Regions from separate parts of the Kitasatospora sp. NBC_01250 genome, predicted to be linked through region 4. Evidence: riboswitches for the same ligand, from Rfam matches in the RefSeq annotation. Region 4 holds a riboswitch; each other region holds the start of a gene.
The links. A riboswitch is a leader RNA that binds a small molecule or an ion and turns the genes downstream of it on or off. The one in region 4 is predicted to bind cyclic di-AMP.
Positions count from the first base shown of each region.

Region 1: it holds a riboswitch for cyclic di-AMP, as region 4 does, so the genes downstream of both, OG500_RS27635 (C40 family peptidase) here and OG500_RS08775 (glycoside hydrolase family 16 protein) in region 4, are expected to answer to the same signal.
Region 2: it holds a riboswitch for cyclic di-AMP, as region 4 does, so the genes downstream of both, OG500_RS06970 (LysM peptidoglycan-binding domain-containing protein) here and OG500_RS08775 (glycoside hydrolase family 16 protein) in region 4, are expected to answer to the same signal.
Region 3: it holds a riboswitch for cyclic di-AMP, as region 4 does, so the genes downstream of both, OG500_RS06240 (LysM peptidoglycan-binding domain-containing protein) here and OG500_RS08775 (glycoside hydrolase family 16 protein) in region 4, are expected to answer to the same signal.

Region 1 is NZ_CP108476.1:6,529,100-6,534,058, reverse strand. It holds gene OG500_RS27645 (hypothetical protein) at 1-996, opposite strand, end outside; gene OG500_RS27640 (C40 family peptidase) at 1,053-2,093, opposite strand; gene OG500_RS27635 (C40 family peptidase) at 2,315-3,466, opposite strand; cyclic di-AMP (ydaO/yuaA leader) riboswitch at 3,470-3,620, opposite strand; gene OG500_RS27630 (C40 family peptidase) at 3,908-4,942, opposite strand.
Region 2 is NZ_CP108476.1:1,559,233-1,564,191, reverse strand. It holds gene OG500_RS06980 (DMT family transporter) at 1-639, opposite strand, end outside; gene OG500_RS06975 (YchJ family protein) at 724-1,182, opposite strand; gene OG500_RS06970 (LysM peptidoglycan-binding domain-containing protein) at 1,252-2,247, opposite strand; cyclic di-AMP (ydaO/yuaA leader) riboswitch at 2,316-2,482, opposite strand; gene OG500_RS06965 (PPOX class F420-dependent oxidoreductase) at 2,772-3,197, shown strand; gene OG500_RS06960 (hypothetical protein) at 3,365-3,955, shown strand; gene OG500_RS06955 (hypothetical protein) at 4,116-4,959, shown strand, end outside.
Region 3 is NZ_CP108476.1:1,386,327-1,391,285, reverse strand. It holds gene OG500_RS06250 (nSTAND1 domain-containing NTPase) at 1-403, opposite strand, end outside; gene OG500_RS06245 (MarR family winged helix-turn-helix transcriptional regulator) at 585-1,007, shown strand; gene OG500_RS06240 (LysM peptidoglycan-binding domain-containing protein) at 1,355-2,146, opposite strand; cyclic di-AMP (ydaO/yuaA leader) riboswitch at 2,152-2,277, opposite strand; gene OG500_RS06235 (serine hydrolase domain-containing protein) at 2,602-4,050, opposite strand; gene OG500_RS06230 (SAM-dependent methyltransferase) at 4,310-4,959, shown strand, end outside.
Region 4 is NZ_CP108476.1:2,157,300-2,162,258, reverse strand. It holds gene OG500_RS08790 (class I SAM-dependent methyltransferase) at 1-570, shown strand, start outside; gene OG500_RS08785 (helix-turn-helix transcriptional regulator) at 688-1,416, shown strand; gene OG500_RS08780 (ribonuclease domain-containing protein) at 1,506-1,898, opposite strand; cyclic di-AMP (ydaO/yuaA leader) riboswitch at 2,202-2,333, shown strand; gene OG500_RS08775 (glycoside hydrolase family 16 protein) at 2,337-3,536, shown strand; gene OG500_RS08770 (MFS transporter) at 3,533-4,959, opposite strand, start outside.

The sequences.
Region 1 (4,959 bases), 4.4 Mb from region 4:
GCCGACCGCCCGGTAGACGTCGACCAGGGTCTGCGGGCCGTGCTCGGTGGCGATCAGGTTGCAGGCCAGCCAGGAGAGCTCGTAGGCCTGCGCGATTCCGGCGGAGCCGGCCGAGAAGTCGGCGTCGGCGGGCAGCGCGGTGGGCAGCTTGCCGGCCGCCACGTCCTCGGTGAGCTCGGGGGCGATCTGCCGGGCGGTGCGGCCGGTGTTGAGGTAGCCGGTGTAGTCGGCCACGCCCTCGGAGAGCCAGAGCGGGGTCCAGGGGTGGGTGTCGGCCCGGGTCGCCACGTGGGTGCTCTCGTGGGTGAGCACGGCCTGCCGGCCGAAGGCGCTCAGTTGGCGGAACCCGTCGGGGTTGACCAGCACCCGGTCCGCGGGCGTGTGCAGCGGAGCGCCGGCCGCCGCGACGGTGACCGCGGCCATGTCCGAGTAGGTACGCGGATCGGCACCCAGCAGCTGGGTGAACTGGGCTTCCGTGGTGGGCAGTTGCAGCACCAGTCGGCCCGCCCAGGCATCTCCCCAGACCGCGCTGACGGCGGCCACGGCCTGGTCGGCCAGCGTGGCCAGCAGGGTCAGCTCCTCCGGCGCCGCGGGCCCCAGCACCACGCAGTGGGCGCCCCGCACCGGCGTCGGATCGCCCAGGTCCCAGGGCGCGACGGCGCTGCCGGGCGCCGCCGTCTCGCCGCTCACCGCGCCGTCGGCCAGCGCGATCCGGCGCTGGAGCACCACCGGGTCGTCGTCGAAGCCGGTCAGCCGGTAGGAGAGTTCGGCACTGACCGTCTCCGCGTCCCAGGAAGTGGGCCGGTAGTCCAGCTGGGCCAGCCGCAGCGGCGCCAGCTCGCCGGTGCGCAGCGCCTGGGCGTGCGCGGCGAGCAGCGGCGCCAGCCGTCCGGCCGGCAGGACCGCGGGCGTCCCGGCCCGGGCGGGCGCGGGTCTGGGCACCGAGAGCTGCACCAGCGCGCCGCCCACCAGCAGCAGCGCGGCACGGCGCGACACCCCGCCGCCCGCGAGGGGCCGGACGGGGCGGGGCTCGGCGGCGGACTCCGGGGCGGTCAGGGCCGCACCACCGCCGCGACCGGCATCGCGGCCACGCTCTCGTAACGCACCCGGGCGCCGGGGTAGGGCGCGTGGATCACCGTGCCGCCGCCGGCGTACATGCCGACGTGGTGCATGTCGTGGAAGAAGATCACCAGGTCTCCCGGTCGCGCCTCGGACAGGCTCACCCGCTGCCCCCCGAACGCCTGCGCCTGCGAGGTGCGCGGCAGGGTCACTCCGGCCTGCCGCCAGCTCCAGTACATCAGACCCGAGCAGTCGAACGCACCGGGCCCGGTGGATCCGTACACGTAGGGCGAGCCGAGCTTGCTCAGCGCCGCCGCCAGCGCCGCCGCCGCCCGGTCCGAGGAGGGCGGCTGGGTGCCCAGGTCGACCCGTTCCGCGGCGCGGGCCGCCCGCTCGTGCGCCTCCCGGTCGTCCTGCGCCTGCAACTGCGCCCGCTCGGTGGCGGTGAGGCTGCTCAGCAGCGCCTGCGCACTCTTCAGCCGCTGCTGCACCTGCTGCTTGGCCTCGGCCAGCGAGGTGCGCACGGTCTCCAGCTCGGCCAGCTTGCCGGTCGCCTCCGCCCGGCGCTGGTCCAGCCGGCGCTGCTGCTCCTGCACCTCGTGCAGGGTGGCGGCGCGCTGCTCGCCCACCTGGGCCAGGGTGCGGGCCTTGGCCAGGTAGCCGGCCGGGTCGCTGGAGAGCATCAGCTGCACGGTGGGGTCCATGCCGCCGGCGCGGTACTCGGCACCCGCGACGGTGGCCAGGTCCAGGCGCATCCGGTTCAGGGTGTCCTGTCCCCGGGCCACCTCCTGCTGCAGGGTGCCGGCCTCGGCCTGCAGCCGCTTGGCGGCCTCCTCCGCGGCGTTGGACTTCTCCGAGGCCTGCTCGGCCTCCGCGTAGAGCTGGTCGACCTGCGCCTTGACGTCCTTCTTGTCCGGTCCACCTGGAGCACCGTGCGCACTGGCCGTCATCGCCAGCACCGTGGTCGCGGCAGCGGTGACCGCCACCACCCGGGCGAATCGCCGCGCGGTGCCCGACGGGGGTGTACTCGCCATCGCTGACGACTCCTATCGCCGAGTGAGCCCGAAGAAGCCGCCGACGAACCGAGGGCTTCGCCGGAGCTGAGGTCCGAGCGCAGACGTTAGCGAGTCCGGGCGAGCGAGTCCAAACCCCTACCGATACGAATATTTGATCCCAATTCGGACAGCGGAACGGCCGTCCGACGCCGAAGGCCCGGTCTCCAGGAGGAGACCGGGCCTTCGGGGACGACGGTGCGTCAGGGGCGGATGATCGCCGCGATCGGCATCACCGTGGCCGACTCGTAGCGGACCACGGCGCCGGTGTGCGGGGCGTGGATCATCTGGCCGCCACCGACGTACATGCCCACGTGGTGCATGTCGCTGTAGAAGACCAGCAGGTCGCCGGGCTGGGCGTTGGCGATGTTGGTGCCCTCGTTGGTACCGGCCGAGGCCTGGTCCTGCGAGGTGCGCGGCAGCGAGACGCCGGCCTGCGCGTAGGCCCACTGCATCAGGCCCGAGCAGTCGAAGGAGCTCGGCCCGGCGGCACCGTAGACGTACGGCGAACCCAGCTTGCTGACGGCGGCGGCGATCGCGGCCTGCGCGGCCGAGCTGCCGGCACTCGGCGTGCTGGGGGCGGCCGTGGTGGAGCCGGTGCTCCCCAGGTCGGTGCGGGAGGAGCCGCGCGAGGCGGTCTGCGCGTCGGTCTGGGCCTTGGCAGCGGCGGCGGCCTTGGCCTGCGCGGCGGCCTGGTCGGCCGCCGCCTTGGCGTCGGCGGCAGCCTTGGCCTCGGCCGCGGCCATCGCCTGGCGCTGCTGCTCGGTCAGCGTGTTGAGCAGGTCCTGAGCCTGCTTCAGCTTGGCCTGGACGGCGTCCTTGGCGGTCTTCAGCTGCTGCGTGGTGGCATCCAGCTCGGCGAGCTTGCCCTGCGCCTCGGACTTGTCCTGGTCGAGCTTGCGCTGCTGCTCCTGGAGCTGCTTCAGCGTCTCGCTCTCGGTGCTGCTCATCTGGTTGAGCGAGCTGGCCTGGCTCAGGAAACCGTCCGGCTTGCTGGAGAGCATCAGCTGCACGGTCGGCGAGATGCCGTTGCTGGCGTACTGGTCGGCGGCCACCGAGGCCAGCCCGGACTGCAGGTTGGTCACCTGGTCCTGCTGCCGCGCCACCTCGTCCTGCAGGTCACTGACCTGCTTCTGCAGGGTCTGCTGCTTGGCCTGCGCGCCGTCGTACTGCTGGGAGGCCTGCTCCGCCTGGTTGTTGAGGTCGTCGACCTGGGACTTGACCTGGTCGAGCGAGGGCGCCGGGTCGGCGTGCGCCGCCCCCTGCGCGGAGAGCGCCACGGCGGTCGCGGCGGCAGCGGTCAGGATCGACGCGCGAGTACGGCCGACGGGCTTGGGACGACGATGGGACGCCACGAATCCTTCTTCCTCCGACCGCCTACCGGGTGAGCTGACGGGTTCGGGCTGGAAGAGATGCCCTACGACGCCTCACCGGCCTGACGGCCGACCTGGCGCCGATTCACCCCGAGGAACATGGTTCCCCGGCTCCGGTCCGCAGCTCCCCGGTGAGGGGGTCCCCGTCGGGCAGTCAACTGCCCGTGCTGCTTTCCAGACTCGGCGGTAACCCCCGCTGCCACCCGGGTCGGGTGATCACCATCGCGGTGGTCTGATGAGCGACCCTAGTAACAACTCTGTGATCCGTTCAAATCCTTGTCAGAAAAAACGCCTAACTTTGACTCTGGGTGCTATGGAGATCACCCGCGCGTGATCATGCCGGATACGAACAGGTGGCCCCCGTCACACCGCACGAGTGACGGGGGCTCAGCGGCGGTCGGCGCGCGCCGGGGCGACGGCGGGTCAGACCCGGCGGATGATGAAGGACTCGCCCATCGTGGTCGGGTCGGCGATCCGCACCACGTCACCGGTGTGCGGCGCGTGCACCATCTTGCCGTTGCCGATGTACATGCCCACGTGGTGCCGGTCGCCGCCGAAGATGATCAGGTCGCCCGGCTGCGCCTGGGACAGGCTCGGCACCGCGGTGCCCACCGTGGCCTGCTCCTGCGAGGTGCGCGGCAGCGAGACGCCGGCCTGCGCGTAGGCCCACTGCATCAGGCCCGAGCAGTCGAAGGTGGTGGAGCCGGTGGCGCCCCAGACGTAGGAGTCACCGAGCCGGCTGAGCGCCGCCTGCACCGCCTGGCCGGCGTAGCCGCCGGCCGCCGGGAGGTCGAGCGAGCCGAGGTCGGTGCGGGCGCTGCTGCGCGAGGCGCGGTCGGCGGCCTGCAGCGTGGCGCGGTCCGAGGCGCTCAGCGAGTTGAGCAGCTTCTGCGCCGCGGCCAGCTTGCTCTGCACGTCCGCCTTGGCCTGGTTCAGCTGCTGGGTGGCGCTGTCCAGCTGGGCCAGCGTGTCGGCGGCTTCCTTCTTCTCCTGGTCCAGCTTGCGCTGCTCGCCCTGGAGCGACTTGAGCGCGTCCGCCTCGGTGCTGGTCGCCACCTGCATGCTGGACGCCTGGTCCAGGTAGTTCTGCGGGTTGGAGTTGAGCATCAGCTGGACGGTGGGGTCGATCCCGCCGGTGCGGTACTGCTCCCCCGCCACCGTCGCGAGCCCGGACTGCAGCTGGGTCAGCTGGTCCTGGGTGCGGGCCACCTCGTCCTGCAGCTGGGAGGCCTGCTGGCGCAGCTGGTCGCCGCGCTCCTTGGCGCCGTCGTACTTCTCGGCGGCCGCTTCCTGCTGGTTGTTCAGGTCGTCGATCTGCGCCTTGACATCCTGGATGGACGGCTTGGGGTCTGCCCAGGCCCCGGTCTGCGAGGAGATCGCGACCGCGGTCGCCGCAGCGGCGGTGAGCACGGTGATCCGCGCGCGGCTCGACTGCTTGGGACGGCGATGGGACGCCAAGGGACCGCTCCTTCTTC
Region 2 (4,959 bases), 600 kb from region 4:
GAGCTGACCGGCCAACTGGCCGCTGAACGGCAGGCAGACCACCATGCCGATCAGGCAGCTGAACGCGGTGGCCTGCAGCGGGGTCGCGTGCTGCAGCGCGGGCTTCTGGGCCACCACGCCGGCCGCGTAGAGCAGGGCGGCGACCAGGCAGAGCAGCACGCCGAGGTACGAGGCGCCGCTGCCACCGGACTTGGACAGGCCCACCACCACGGCTCCGGCGAACGAGACCGCCATCCCCGCCATCAACCGGCGCGGAAACCCCTCGCGCAGCAGCCAGCCGCTGAGCAGCGCGATCACCAGGGGACCGATGTTCACCACCATGGCCGCGGTGCCCGCGTCGACCTTCTGCTCACCCCAGTTGAGCGCCAGCATGTAGAGCCCGAACCAGAGTACGCCGCTGAGGGCTATGCCGGGCCAGGAGGCGCGTGGCGGCAGGCCCTCGCCGCGCACCGCCCAGATCGCGAGCAGCGCCACCGAGCCGACCGCGAGGCGGCCCAGGGCCAGCACGCCGGGGCTGTAGTGCTCGGTGGCGGAGCGGATCGCCACGAAGGAGGAGGCCCAGAGCAGGACGGAGGCGGTGGCCGCGGCCACCGCCTTGGAGTTGAGTCGGGTGGTGCCGGCGGTGGCAGGGAGGTCCATGGGGGCAAACTAATCGGTGACCGAAGCTTCCAGCACGCAATTTATCGGTGCCAGGGCCTCACCAGCGGTGCGGTGGCGGTTCGTTCAGTCGGTCGCGGTGATCGTGCCGTCCAGGTAGACCCAGGATCCCTCGTGGCGCATGAAGCGGCTGTTCTCGTGCAGCCGTCCGTCGAGCCTGCCTTCGACGTAGTGGGCGACGAACTCGACGGTGCCCTCCTGGTGGAACGGGCCGCCCTCGGTGCTGCCCAGGATGTCCAGGCGCTGCCAGTGGAGCCGCGGGTCGAAGTCGACCTCGGCGGGCCGGGTCCGCGGGTGCCAGCTGCTCAGCAGGTAGGCGCTGTCGTGGACCACGAAGGCGCTGAACCGCGATCGCATCAGCTGCTCGGCGGTGGCCGCCTCGGCCTCGCCCCGGTGCAGCCTGCGGCAGCAGTCGGCGTAGCTCGCCGGCCGGCCGCAGGGGCAGGGGAGTGACCCGTCGGACGCGGCGGGCGCGAGGGCGGGGGCGGGCCTGGCCGGGCGGGTGCGATTGCTGCGCTTGGACATGACCCCATTCTGACGGGCCCCGGCGGTGCCCGGTGACAGTCCACCGGGCACCACCTGACCGGGCACTCCCTAGGAGGGGAGCTGCAGGTGCTGCCCGGGGAAGATCAGGTCGGGGTTGCCGCCGACGGTGCCGAGGTTCTCCTGGTAGAGCTGCTGCCAGTTGTCGACGTGGTGGTCCATCGCGATGGCCCAGAGCGAGTCGCCGCTCTGCACCGTGTAGCCCTGACCGGCGTCGCTCTGCCCGGTCGGGGCCGCCTGGCCGGTGGTGGGGCCGACCGGGGCCGCGGGCACGGCCGGTGCGGGTGCCACGGGAGCGGTCGGGGTGGTGTCGCCGGCCGGCGTCTGGGCGGTGCCGGGGGCGGTCGGTGCGGCCGGGGGCGTGGTCGCCGTCGGGTTCGGGCTCGCGCTGGGGGCGGGCGTGCTCGGCGCGGGTGCGCTCGGGGTCGGCGAGGCGGTCGGGGTGGTCGGGCCGCTGGTCGGCGCGGTGGAGGGTGCGGTGGTCGGCGCCGTCGGCGTGCTGCTGGGCGTCCCCGTCCCCGTCCCCGTGCCGGGGGCCGGGGTGGTGGGCGCAGCCGGCGTGGTGGCCGTCGTCGTGGGCGTGGGGCTCGGCGTGGGTGCCGCGGTGGGCGCGGTCACCGGCGCGGGCGAGCCGACCGGTGCGGGGGTACCGCTCGCGGGCGGCGTGCTGGGCGCGGTGGGCGCCGCAGGCGCGGTCGTCGGGTTGCTGCTGGGCGTTCCGGTCGGCGCGGCCAGCCCGGCCACCGCCGCGCAGCTGCCCCAGACGCTCGGTCCCTGGCTGGCGAGCAACTGCTCCGCCACGGCGATCTGCTGCGCCTGGGTGGCGTGCGAGGCCTGCGCCGCGTACTGGTCGCCGCCGTTCGCGACCCACTGGCGCTGGGTGAGGTGCAGTCCGCCGTAGTAGCCGTCGCCGTTGTCGGCGGTCCAGTTGCCGCCGGTGACGCACTGGGCGAGCGAGTCCCAGGTGGTGACCGGCGCGGCGTGCGCGCCGGTCGCGGTGAGCAGCGGCAGGGCGACGCCGACGCCGGCCACGGTCGCGGCGGCCACGGCGCGATCGGTCTGGGTCGGGCGGCGGTGCCGGCCCGGGCCTGAGAACACCCCGGATATGCCCATGGAACATCCCTCTCCGCACGCCTGCGAGGTGAGCTGTCGGGTTCGGGCCGGGAGGCTGGCCCGGCCGCCCGCCCGGACGGATCCGGCGGACGGCTTCACCCCTAGCCGCGTGGGGACGGCGCTGAACCTGGGTCCCCCGCGCCTGCCCAGAAGTCGGTGATCGAGGACCCGGAGCGCGGTGGGCAGGACTCGGCGTACCTCGTCCGGGCACCCGCGTCGGCGGGTTGCAGGGAGACTAGACGGATCATCACTCCGATAACAACCCCGCATCGCACACGTCACACAAGAATCACGGAAGCTGCGCGGTGCTCCGTATCGACACCTCTTGCGCGTACTGCGTCAGGTCCGCCCGCCCGACGGGTGACGAACCCGCCCGGCGGGCGGGTGTCCGCCGCTAGGTTGGGCGCTGGAACCGTCATCGACCGACGGACCGTCAACTCGACGCAGAGGAGAGGCCCATGGCCGACGAGGCCAAGATCCGTGAGCTGTTCGCCTCCCGGATCAACGGGGTGCTGGTGACCCTGAAGCGGGACGGACGGCCGCAACTGTCCAACATCCGCTACGCCTACGACCCGGCGAGGGAGCTGATCCGGGTCTCCGTCACCGCGGACCGGGTGAAGGCGAAGAACCTGGCCCGGGACCCGCGGGCGAGCCTGTACGCGACCAGCGAGGACTTCTGGACCTGGGCGGTGGCCGAGGGCACCGTCGAGCTGACCCCGGTGGCCGCGGCGCCCGACGACGACACGGTGGAGGAGCTGATCGACCTCTACCGCGCGCTCGACGGCGAGCACCCCGACTGGGACGACTACCGGGCCGCGATGGTCCGCGACCGCCGGCTCGTGGTCAAGCTGCACGTGGAGCACTTCTACGGCCAGACCCCCTGAGACCGGGGCGGAACAGCGGCGTGGGACAGGGCCGGGCGGGCCGGTGCGGCGGCCCGCCCGGCCCCGCGCGCGGGTTTGCCCGATCGGCGGACACCGCGCCGCGTGCCGCAGCACGATAGGAGGGGCGCCCGGGCCCGGGTGTGGGCGGGCGCGCCGGGAGGTGGGCTGTGCACGAGCTGGAGCCGGCCGTCGAAGCGGCCGAGGGCGATCCGCACTGGTGGTGGGAGGTGGACTCCGCGCTGATGGGCAAGGCCTCCGCACTGGAGGTGTCCATGTACTGGGCCCTCGGCCTGACCCGCTGGGCGGCCGGCCACGACCCCAGAGTGGCCGGCGGCGATCTGGAGGCCGTGCGGACCCTGTTGGGCCTGGCCATCTACCGCGCGGCCCAGGGCGAGGCCGTCACCGATCCGGGCCGGATCCCCACCCTGCTGCCGCTGCTGACGCTCGCTCGCGGCGTGGCCAGGAGCACCGCCGAGGCCCGGCCGCTCGGCTACGGCGACCGGGGCCGGCTGCGGTTGGCCGACCGCGCCCGGCTGCGCGCGGTGCTGGCCGATCCGGACCGGGCGGTCTTCGAGGGCCTGCGGAAGGAGACGGTGCTGGTGCTGGTCGCCAACACCGACCACGCCCGCACCGAGCTGTGCCGGCGCGCCAACGACGCGACCGTCTGGAAGGACCGCCCGCTGATCACCATCAGCACCCGCGAGGCCCACCTGCCGGAGCACGGGCTGCTGCCCTGGGACTGGTACAGCACGGGGTGAACGCCGCGCCCGGACCCGCCGCCACCTGCGACGACGTGCACCCGGTGGCGGGGGTCGGCCCGGTGGCCCCGGCGCCGTGCGGCGGGGGCGGCTCCCGTACGCTCGGGTGCTCCACGGGTGGAGCAGGACAGCGTAAGCAGTACAGGGGGAGGCCAGAACGATGAGCGCCGACGATGTGTGGCGGGCGCCGGATCCGGACGCGGAGCCGGTGCGCCGGCCGGATCCCGCGCCGTACCAGGGCCCCGCGCCCCACCCCGCTCCCGCGCCGCACCAGGGCGGCTGGCCGCCGCCCGGCCTCGCCTGGGGCTACCGGCCGCCGCCGCCCCGGCCCGGCGTCATACCGCTGACGCCGCTGGGCATCGGCGAGGTGATCAGCGGCGTCTTCCGCACCCTGCGCCAGTACGCCAAGGCCCTGCTGGTCCCGCTGTCGCTCGCGGCCCTGGTCGTGCTCGCGCTGTGCGGGGTCTACCTGGCGGTCGGCTACAGCGCGGTCGGCGGCATCATCGATGACGCCCGCAGCCAGGTGGACTACCAGCTGACCGACGGTCAGGCGACCACCGTCGGCATCACGGCGGTCGTCGGCGTGCTGCTCCTGCTCTGCTGCTTCTGGGGCTTCTCGCTGGTGGCGACCACCGTGAGCACGGCGGTGCTGCGCCACGCCGCGGTCGGCCGGCCGGTGACGGCCGGCCGGCTCTGGTCGGAGAGCCGGCCCTACCTGGGGCGGGTGATCCGCACCCAGCTGCTGCTCGGCCTGGCCGCGCTGGGCGGCCTGCTGGTCGCGGTGCTGCCCGGGGCGCTGATCGGGCTGGCCACCGGCAGCGCGGCCGTCTTCGGCGTGCTGACCGCCTGCCTGCTGCTGCCGGTCGCGGCGTTCGGCGGCTATGCCGCGGTCCGGCTGGCGCTGGTGACGCCGGTGCTGATCCTGGAGAACCAGCCGCCGGTGGCGGCGGTCCGCCGGGCCTGGCGGCTCAACGAGGGCTCCTGGTGGCGCAGCCTGGGCATCC
Region 3 (4,959 bases), 770 kb from region 4:
CGGCAGCGGTCGGCAGGGCACTGTCGGTGGCTGGCCCGCTTGACCCGGGCCCGGCCGGGCCGGCCCCCGTCGGCCCGGGCTCGGCGGCTTCGGTCAGCCGCAGCAGCGAACCGTCGGCGCGCAGCAGCTCGTCGCAGCGGCGCGCCAGGTCATGGCCCGCCGGCTTGCTGCCGTTCTCGATCTTGCTGAGGTAGCCCTTGCTGTAGTGCAGCAGGCGGGAGAGGGCACTGAGCGACAGTCCGCGCTCGGTGCGCAGCCGGCGCAGCTCGGCACCGAAGCACTCGTCCCGGGAGCGGGCGGCAGTCGGAGGATGGGCAGTCGGCCGGCCGTGAGCGGGCGCGGCGCCGGGCGCTTGGTCGGCAGTGGCCCGGGGAGCCCCGTCCGCCGGTGGAATCAGGTCCATGCGCACCCCGCGACGCCAGCCAGGCCGCGCTTGGCGACTTCTCGGATCTGTCGTCGACAGGTTACCGGCTGTGACCAGCCCGTCTGGCATGCTGTGATCTCGATCGGCGCGGGTCCAGTGGCGGCGCCAGTGGCACATATGTTGTAATACGCAACCACCATGGGAGAGGAAGAGGTCACGCGTGTCGGGTCGAGACGAGTCGATCGAGATCATCCAGCGCGAGCTGACCGCCTTCGCCCGGCGGGCCCGGCACAAGGCCTCGCAGCTGCACCCGGGGCTCTCCCTGGTGACGTACAGCATCCTCGACCTGATGAACGAGCGCGGTGGCTGCCGGGCGGCCGACCTGGCCGCGTACTTCATGCTCGACAAGTCGACCGTGAGCCGGCAGGTCGGCGCTCTGGAGAAGCTGGGGCTGCTCAGCCGCGAGGTGGATCCGGAGGATCACCGCGGGCAGATCCTGCGCCCCAGCGAGCAGGGGATGGCGCTGCTGCGGCACGCGTACGAGATGCGCCGGGAGTCGTTCACCGAGCGGTTCACGGAGTGGACCGACGAGGACGTCGCGCGGCTGGCGGGCTATCTGGTGCGGTACGGCGCGGCGGACTGACGCCGGATCGCACGGCGGGCCGGCGCCCGGCAGCTGACGAGCGGGGCGCAGCCCGTCGCTGCGACAGCGCGCCAACAGCCCGGCACACCAACAGCCGGCACACAAAAGGCCCGGCACACCAACAGCCCGGCACACAAAAGGCCCGGCACACCAACAGCCCGGCACACAAAAGGCCCGGCACACCAACAGCCCGGCACGCCGAAGGCCCAGCGAGCCAAGAGCCAGGCGCGCCAAAGCCGTCGGCCGGCCACAGGTGGGAAACCCGTGGCCGGCCGACGGCTGCGGACGATCCGCCGAGCGCTACCGCCCGATGGGGGCGGGCCGGCGGCCGTTGATCACCGGGGTGATCAGTACGCCTGGTGGGCCTGCCAGAAGACCCAGGCCTGGTTCGGGCTGCCGTAGGTCTGGTTCATGTACTGCAGCGCCCACTTGATCTGGGTGGCGGGGTTGGTCGCCCAGTCCGAGCCGGCCGAGGCCATCTTGTTGCCGGGCAGGGCCTGCGGCAGGCCGTAGGCACCGGAGCTCGGGTTGGTGGCGGTGACGTTCCAGCCGCTCTCGTGGGTGATGATCTGGTCGAACGACGCCAGCTGGTCGGCCGGGACGATCGAGGCGGCGAGCGCCTGCAGCGAGGCGACGCTGGCGTTGGCGCTCAGCGCCGGGGTGGCCGGAGCGGCCGCGGCAGCCGGAGCGGCGGGGGCAGCCGGAGCCGGGGCGGTGGCCGGAGCCTGGGCCGGGGCGGGGGTCTGCGCCGGGGCCTGGGCCTGGGCGTCGCCGAGCGCGAGGTGCTGGCCGGGGTAGATCACGTCCGGACCGTCGGCGAGCACCGACTTGTTCAGGTCGTAGAGCTTCTGCCAGCCGCCCTGCACGTTGTGGCTGGTGGCGATCTTGGACAGCCAGTCGCCGTCCTGCACGGTGTAGCCGGCGGGAGCCTGGGCGGCCGGGGCGGCGGCCGGAGCGGCGGCGGCCGACTCGTGCTGCGCGGTGTAGCCGTGCGAACCGGAGTGGATCGGCGTGGCGCTGGCGCCACCGGCGGTGATCATGGGCAGACCGGCGCCGGCGCCGACGATGACGGCGGTGGCGATCGCGCGCTTGATGGCGGCGCGGCTGGGCAGGCTGGGGCGACCGTTGACGGACAGCATGAAAAGCGTTTCCTCTCCCACGCCTGCGAGGTGAGCTGTCGGATTCGGGCTGGAGTTGCCCGGCCGCGCAATGCGCGGCTTCACCCCAAGCCCCGCCCGGAGCCTTGCTCCAGGTGGGGCGACTTACCTTGGGTCCCCCGCCCCTGCCGTGGTGCTTCAGTGCACAGTGCCCGTTCCATCCGGCGGCAGGATTCGGCGTTCCGGGGAGCGGGGTTCGTGTGGAGACGAACGGCATGCACCGTAGACAGGTCGAAGGTCCCATCTCAAGCCAGGAGGCGCTGTCACAGGGCAATGTGAGGTGTCTCATGCCGAAGCTGGAGGGGCGATAACGATTCGCATCGTTATCGCCCCGTGATATGAATTTTCGTCAGCCCGCACCGCGTCAGTCAGTCAGTCAGCCAGCCAGTCAGCCAGCCAGCGCCGCGTCAGCCGACGCCGAGCCCGCCCGCGCCGCGTCAGCCCGCGTGCCACCCCTGCGGGTCGACGTCGCCGGGCACCACCGCGGCCGGCTGGTAGGCGCCGCGGGTCAGCACGAAGCCCGCCACGTCGAGGTGGCTGACCGAGCCGTCCTCGGCGCGCACCACGCGCAGCGGCTCGCCCGCGTAGTAGCCGTCGAGCCCGACCCAGCTGCCGTCCGGCTCGGGCAGGAAGCGGGAGGTGCGGGCGGGGCCGCTCAGCGCGGTGAGCTCCAGGGCCCGGTCCGCCCGCAGGTGCAGGGCCAGCGCGGTGGGTCCCCAGTACCAGGGGCCGGTCAGTGCGAGCAGGTCGGGATCGGCGTCGGTGAACGGGCGCCAGGCGGTGGGCAGCAGCGGTTCGCGCTCGGCGACGATCCGGATCAGGTCGGGGGCCACCGTCCCGAGCCCGGAGCCGGCGGTGACATTGGTGAGGGTGATCGCTGCCACGTCGTCCTCGGGGCTGAACCACAGGCCGGCCAGGAAGCCGGGCATCGAGCCGCCGTGGCCGACCAGCAGCCGCCCGTCCTGCCGGGACAGCTGCAGGCCCAGTCCGAAGCAGGAGGTCCAGTCGTCACGGTCCGGGCCGGCGGCGGGGCGGCGCATCTCGGCCAGCGTGGCGGGGGCCAGGACCTTCTCCGCGCCGCCCGGGAGCGTGCCGGCCAGGAAGGAGGCCCAGCGGGCGAGGTCGGCGGCGGTGGACCAGAGCTGCCCGGCCGGCGCCATCAGGCCGGTGTCGGTGAGCGGCTCGGGGAGCATCACGTCCGCCCACGGGTGCACGGCGAACCCGCCCGCGTGCGGGGCCTGCGGCAGCAGCGTGGTGCGGGTCAGGCCGAGCGGATCGAGCACCTCCTGGCGCAGCACCTCGCCCCACGGCAGCCGACGCACCTTGGCCACCAGCGCGCCGAGCAGCGCGTAGCCGGGGTTGGAGTAGTGGTGGCGCTCGCCGGCCGGGTGGCGGAACGGCTGCTCCTCCAGCAGGTTGCCCAGCTCCGGGCGGTGCGAGCCGTCGGTCCGCTCCCACCACGGGCCCGGCGTCTCGGCGGCCAGCCCGGCCGTGTGGCTGAGCAGTTCGCGGATCGTGGCCCGCCCGGCCGAGGTGCCCGGCAGGTGCTGCTCCAGCGGATCGGCCAGGTCGAGCAGGCCCTCGTCGCGCAGGCGCAGCACCAGCACCGCGGCGAAGGACTTGGTGATCGAGCCGATCCGGTACTGCGTGTTCTCGTCCGGCGCGTGGCCCTCGATCATGCTCCGGCCACCGCTCCAGACCCGGTGGCCGCCGCGCGCCACCAGGCCGACCAGCGAGGGCGTCCGGCCCTGTGCCTGTCCGACGGCGAGGCGGTGCAGCAGGGCCCGGCGCGTCTCGGGCAGCAGCTCGTCCGCGGCCACGGCAGGGATGGGCAACTCGTCGGCCCGTGCCTGGTTGATCGGCAACTCGCCCGACTGGTAGGTCATCTGATCTCACATTCGCAGCTGGGGGGCTGGAGAAGGTCGAACCGCTCGACCCTACCGGCGCCCGCCCCGCATGGCTCGGCAATAAGCGGGTCCGCCGGCGGGCGGGGCGGGCTCCCTTCGAGCGTCCCCGGCAACGACGCCCGGGAACCCCCGCCGACCAGCCCGGATTCTGCGGCCCGCTATGCTGCCCCCGGCCGCGCGACCACGGGCCGCAGGATCAGAGGGGGAGACGGTGCACCAGTCCGGACACGACAGCGACATGACGCGGCTTCAGACGGACCGCCCGCACCCCGCGCGCATCTACGACTACTGGCTCGGCGGCAAGGACAACTTCCCGCCGGACCGTCAGGCGGCCGAGCACGCGATCAGCGCCTCGGCGGACATACCCGCGGCGGCCCGCGAGAACCGGGCCTTCCTGCGGCGGGCGGTGCGGCTGGCGGCCGAGGCCGGCATCCGGCAGTTCATCGACATCGGCGCCGGCCTGCCCTCGCCCGGCAACGTGCACGAGGTGGTGCAGACCGTCGCCCCCGACGCCCGGGTGGTGTACGTCGACAACGACCCGATCGTGCTCACCCACGGGCGCGCGCTGCTGGCCGACAACCGCAGCACCACGGTGCTGACCGGGGACGTCCGGGAGCTGGACGAGCTCTTCGAACGCCCGGAGCTGCGCACCCTGGTGGACTTCTCGCAGCCGGTGGCCGTGCTGCTGCTGGCGCTGCTGCACTTCGTCAGCGACGAGCAGGCGCGGCACGCGGTGGACCAGGTGCGCGAGCGGGTGGCGCCGGGCAGCTACCTGCTGCTCTCGCACAGCACCCACGAGGGCAATCCCGAGCGCGCCGCCGAGGTGGCCAAGACCTGGGACAAGACCGCCTCGGGCATTCGGCTGCGCGGTCGCGAGGAGGTGACCGG
Region 4 (4,959 bases):
AACGGCACCGAGCGCAAGCTGGCCGCCGGCGCCGAGGTCGCCGACGTGGGCTGCGGCTACGGCTGGTCCACCATGCTGATGGCCAAGGCCTACCCGGCCTCGCACTTCCACGGCTTCGACTTCCACCGGCCCTCGATCGAGGCGGCCAACGAGCTGGCCAAGGAGCAGGGGCTGGCCGACCGGGTCAGCTTCGAGGTGGCCGGTGCCCAGGACTTCCCCGGGGACGGCTACGACCTGATCACCTTCTTCGACTGCCTGCACGACATGGGCGACCCCGGCAGCGCGCTGCACCACGCCGAGCAGTCGCTGGCCCCCGACGGCGCCTGCATGATCGTCGAACCGAACGTCTCGGCCGACGTCCGGGCGAACGCCAACCCGATCGGCCGCGCCGTGGTCTCCGCCTCGGTCGCCATCTGCCTGCCCTCCGCGCTGGCCCAGCACGGGCCGCAGGCGATGGGCAACCACGCCGGTGAGGACGCGATGCGCCACCTCGCCGACGACGCCGGCCTGCACCACTGGAAGCTGGCCGCCGAGAGCCCGCTCAACCGCGTCTACGCCGCCAGCCGGTAGCCGACCGGTCACCGTTGCTCCTCTCCCACATGATCGCCTCGTTGGGCGGGCGGTCCGCAGCCGGGCTTGTCGGGGCCCGGCTTGACCCGGCCTCCCCGGTGGGCGCACGCTCGATGCGTGACTCCGTCCGGGGAGGCCGGCTTGCGGCGGATCTGCGCCGTGATCGACCTGCTGATCGACGCCGTCGACGAGGAGACCCTGCTGCCGGCGCTGTTTCCGGTGCTGCTCCGCGCCGTGCCGGGGGACAGCCTCACCTGGTCCACCCGCACCCCCACCGGGCGCCATCCGGTCACCCTGCCGCAGGCGCTGTTCAGCCCGCAGACGCTGGCCGCGTTCTTCCGGTACGCCCCGGCGGACCCGCTCTTCGTGCACACCAACGGCGGCAGCGGCGTCCCGCTGCGCCGCAGCGACCTGCAGTCCCGGACCGAGTACCACCGGCTGGGCACCTACGGCGAGGCGCTGGGCCCGGCCGGTGCGGAGTACCAGCTGGCGATGGCCTTCCCGGCCGGCTGGACGAGCGCCGGGCGGCGCACCGTGGCGCTGATCGTCAACCGGTCCGGCAGCGACTTCCCGGACGCCGACCTGGCCTCGGCCACCCTGCTGCGGGCCCGGCTCACCCACGCCCTGGAGCGGCTGGCACCCCCGCCGCGGGCGCCGGCCGCCGACCTCACCGCGCGCGAGGCCGCCGTGCTGGACCTGCTCGCGGACGGCCTGACGGACCAGCAGATCGGCCGCCGTCTCGCGGTCTCCACCCGCACCGTGGACAAGCACCTGGAACACGCCTACGCCAAGCTGCGGGTGCACAGCCGGGTGGCCGCCGCGGCGGCCTGGCGCGGCACCGGCTGAGCCCCGGTCCCCGCGTGCTTGCGGGGACCGGGGCTCAACGGGGGCTCGACGGGCTCAGACCCGCTTCGGGGTCCGCTTCAGCGCCGGTTTCAGCAGCTGAAGTCGATCAGCGAGAACGACTCGTAGTGGTCGGAGGTGTAGTAGTCCGACCCGTCCTCGCCGGTGATGATTCTGCGCGTGCCGCGGGTGGGCGCACCCGGCGTGACGACCGTGTACTCCTGGTAGTAGCCGTTCGGCTCGCTGGGCAGCACGCCCTCGCGGTTCTGGAAGGTCTCGCCGTCCTCGGAGTACGGGAACGGGCCGCCCTGGGCGATCAGGTTCAGCGTGTCGTCCGCCTGGCTCGGCAGCGCCGACTGGCAGATCGAGCCGCTGACGTCCGCGTGGGCGTCGGCGGCGAAGACGGCGGTGGGGGCCAGGGTGAGCATGCTCACGGTGACCACGGAGGCGGCACGCGACTTCAACGCGCGTAGAAGAGTCTGCATGGCAAGCAGTCTGGGGGAGCGTCAGGAAGTCTGGGAAGGTGCTGGGAGCACGCCAAGAGACTTTTCATGTCCATGTAACTGGATGGCGGTCCAGGTGATGCGATGGCGTCGCTTTCGGTGCTGGTGTGACAGGTGTGACTCGCCTGACATTGATGATGATCATGTCATCTGCCTACCCTGCTGGCGCCCGCCACCCAGCGGCGGGCCCAGCCCCCGGGACCGCCGAGTCCTGCCTGCCGGTGGCCGGCCCCGGAGCACCGCACCAGGCAGGAGCGGGGGACCCAGGTAGTGCCAGCCGTGCCCCGCCCGCCTGCGCCCGCAGGCCCACCAGGCACGCCCGGCTAGGGGTGAAGCCGCCACCGGAATCCGTCGGTGGCCGGGCCATCTTGCGGCCCGAACCCGACAGCTCACCTCGTAGGCGTCGCAAGAGGACTCCCCGTGATACCCACCTCCACCCCGCTGCGCCTCGGCGTCGTCGTCGGAGCGCTCGGCCTGCTCGCGGTGCCCGTCGTCGGCCAGGCCGATGCCTGGGCCCGTACGTCCGGCACCGCCGTGCCCCAGGTCACCCAGGACCGGCTGACCCCCGCCACGGCCACCGCCGGCGCCTCGACCACCGCCGCGCTCACCCTGCACGCCGCCTCCTGCTTCACCGCGAAGACGGTGGGGGTCGGGGTGCGCGACGCCGCCGGCAACAACCTGGACTTCCCCGGGAACCTCGGCAACCAGCAGATCTGCCCGAGCGGCCTTTCGCTGACCACCGGCGCGCGCAGCTTCCCGGCCGGTGCGTACCAGATCTTCGGCTTCTTCCAGGACCAGGCGGGTGCCTGGCACAACCTGACCACGCAGACCCTCACGGTCTCGGCGGCCGGCACCCCCACCTCCACCCCGGCCCCCGCCCCGACGCCCGCGCCTTCGCCGTCGCCGAGCACGCCGCCCGCCACCGGCGGCTCGCCGGTCGCCGGCAAGACGCTGACCTGGTCGGACGAGTTCAACGGCCCGCTGGACGCCACCAAGTGGAACGACAGCACCACCACCGCGTACAAGTACGGCACCCACAACCCGGACGACAACAAGCTCGACTGGCTCGACCCGTCCGACGTCTCGGTGGCGAACGGTGTGGCCACCTTCACCGCCCAGCCCTCCAGCCACACCCTGGAGAACGGCAAGCAGGCCTGGACCACCGGCCTGCTCACCACCGAGGGCACCCAGCAGGGCTTCAAGGTGAAGACCGGCGACTACGCCGAGGCCCGGGTGCAGATGCCCTCCGCGCCCGGCGCCTGGCCCGCGCTGTGGACCTGGGCGAACGGCGGCAGCGAGATCGACTCCTTCGAGTACCACCCGGACAACCCGAACCTGCTGGAGCTGACCAACCACGTCAACCCGGCGCACGACTACCTGACCGACGCCACCGACGTGAAGCCCGGCCAGTGGGTCACCATCGGCACCTACTACGGCGCCAACTCCGTCGACTGGTACGTGAACGGGGTCAAGGTCTACTCGGACAACACCGGCGTCGGGGCCAACTGGTCCGCCAACCTGATCCTCAACCTGTCGATCAGCGCCGGGCAGTACCACCCCGGCCCGAGCGGCTCCGCCCCGATCACCTTCGCGGCGGACTACGTGCGGGTCTACCGCTAGGCCTCGGCGCCGGCCTCCTGCCCCTGGACGGCGGAGAGCGGAGCGGCCAACTCCTCCAGGGAGAGCCGCTCCGCCCGGACGCCGATCGCCGCCTCCACCAGCCCGGCCGCCGCCATCAGCGAGGCGCCGATGCAGAAGGCGAGCGTGGTGTCGGCGGGCTTGCCGCTGTTCACCAGGCCGTTGAAGAGCAGCGGCCCGGTGATGCCGCCCAGCGCGGTGCCCACCGCGTAGAAGAACGCGATGCACAGCGCCCGCACCTCCAGCGGGAAGACCTCGCTCACCGTCAGGTAGGCGGCGCTCGCGCCGGCCGAGGCGAAGAACAGCACGCCCACCCAACAGGCCGTCATGGTGGTGGCGTTGAGCAGGCCCTGCTGGAAGAGCGCGGCCGTGCCGAAGAGCAGCACCCCCGACAGCAGGTAGGTCCCGGCGATCATCGGCTTGCGGCCCACGCTGTCGAAGAGGTGGCCGAGCAGCAGCGGGCCGCAGAAGTTGCCCACCGCGATCACCGCGAAGTAGTAACCGGTGTCGCCCTGCGGGACGTTGAAGAAGGTCGTCAGGATCACCGCGTAGCCGAAGGTGACCGAGTTGTAGAGGAAGGCCTGGCCGACGAAGAGCGCCAGGCCCAGGACGGTGCGCTTGGGGTAGCTGCGGAAGACCGTGCGGGCCACCGTGGTGAAGCTGACCGGTCCCTGCTCGCGCACCGTCACCCAGCCCTCGGGGGCCGGCAGCGGCTCGCCGGTCTGCTCGGTGACGGTCCGCTCGATCTCGTCGACCAGCTGGTCGGCCTCCTCGCCGCGCCCGTGGGTGAAGAGCCAGCGCGGGCTCTCCGGCACGTGCCGGCGCACCAGCAGGATCACCAGGCCCAGGGCCACGCCGATCGCGAAGGCCAGCCGCCAGCCGATGTCCGTGGCGAAGAGCGCGGTGTTCAGCAGCGCGATCGAGGCGAAGGCGCCGATCGCCGCGCCGACCCAGAAGCTGCCGTTGATGATCAGGTCGACCCGCCCGCGCACCCGGGCCGGGATCAGCTCGTCGATGGCCGAGTTGATCGCCGCGTACTCGCCGCCGATGCCGAAGCCGGTGAAGAAGCGGCAGAGGAAGAAGAACCACGCCGTCCAGGAGAACGCGGTGACGGCGGTCGCGGTGAGGTAGACCACGAGGGTGAGCATGAAGAGCTTCTTGCGGCCGAACCGGTCGGTGAGCCGGCCGAAGAAGAGCGCCCCGCAGCAGGCGCCCGCCACGTAGATGGCGGCTGCCCAGGTGGTGACCTGGCCGGTGCTGATCGCCAGCCCGCTGCCGTGCTCCGACAGCCGCCCGGCGACGTTGCCGACGATGGTGACCTCGAGGCCGTCCAGGATCCAGACCGTGCCCAGGCCGATCACGATCCGCCAGTGCCACCGCGACCAGGGCAGCCGGTCGAGCCGGG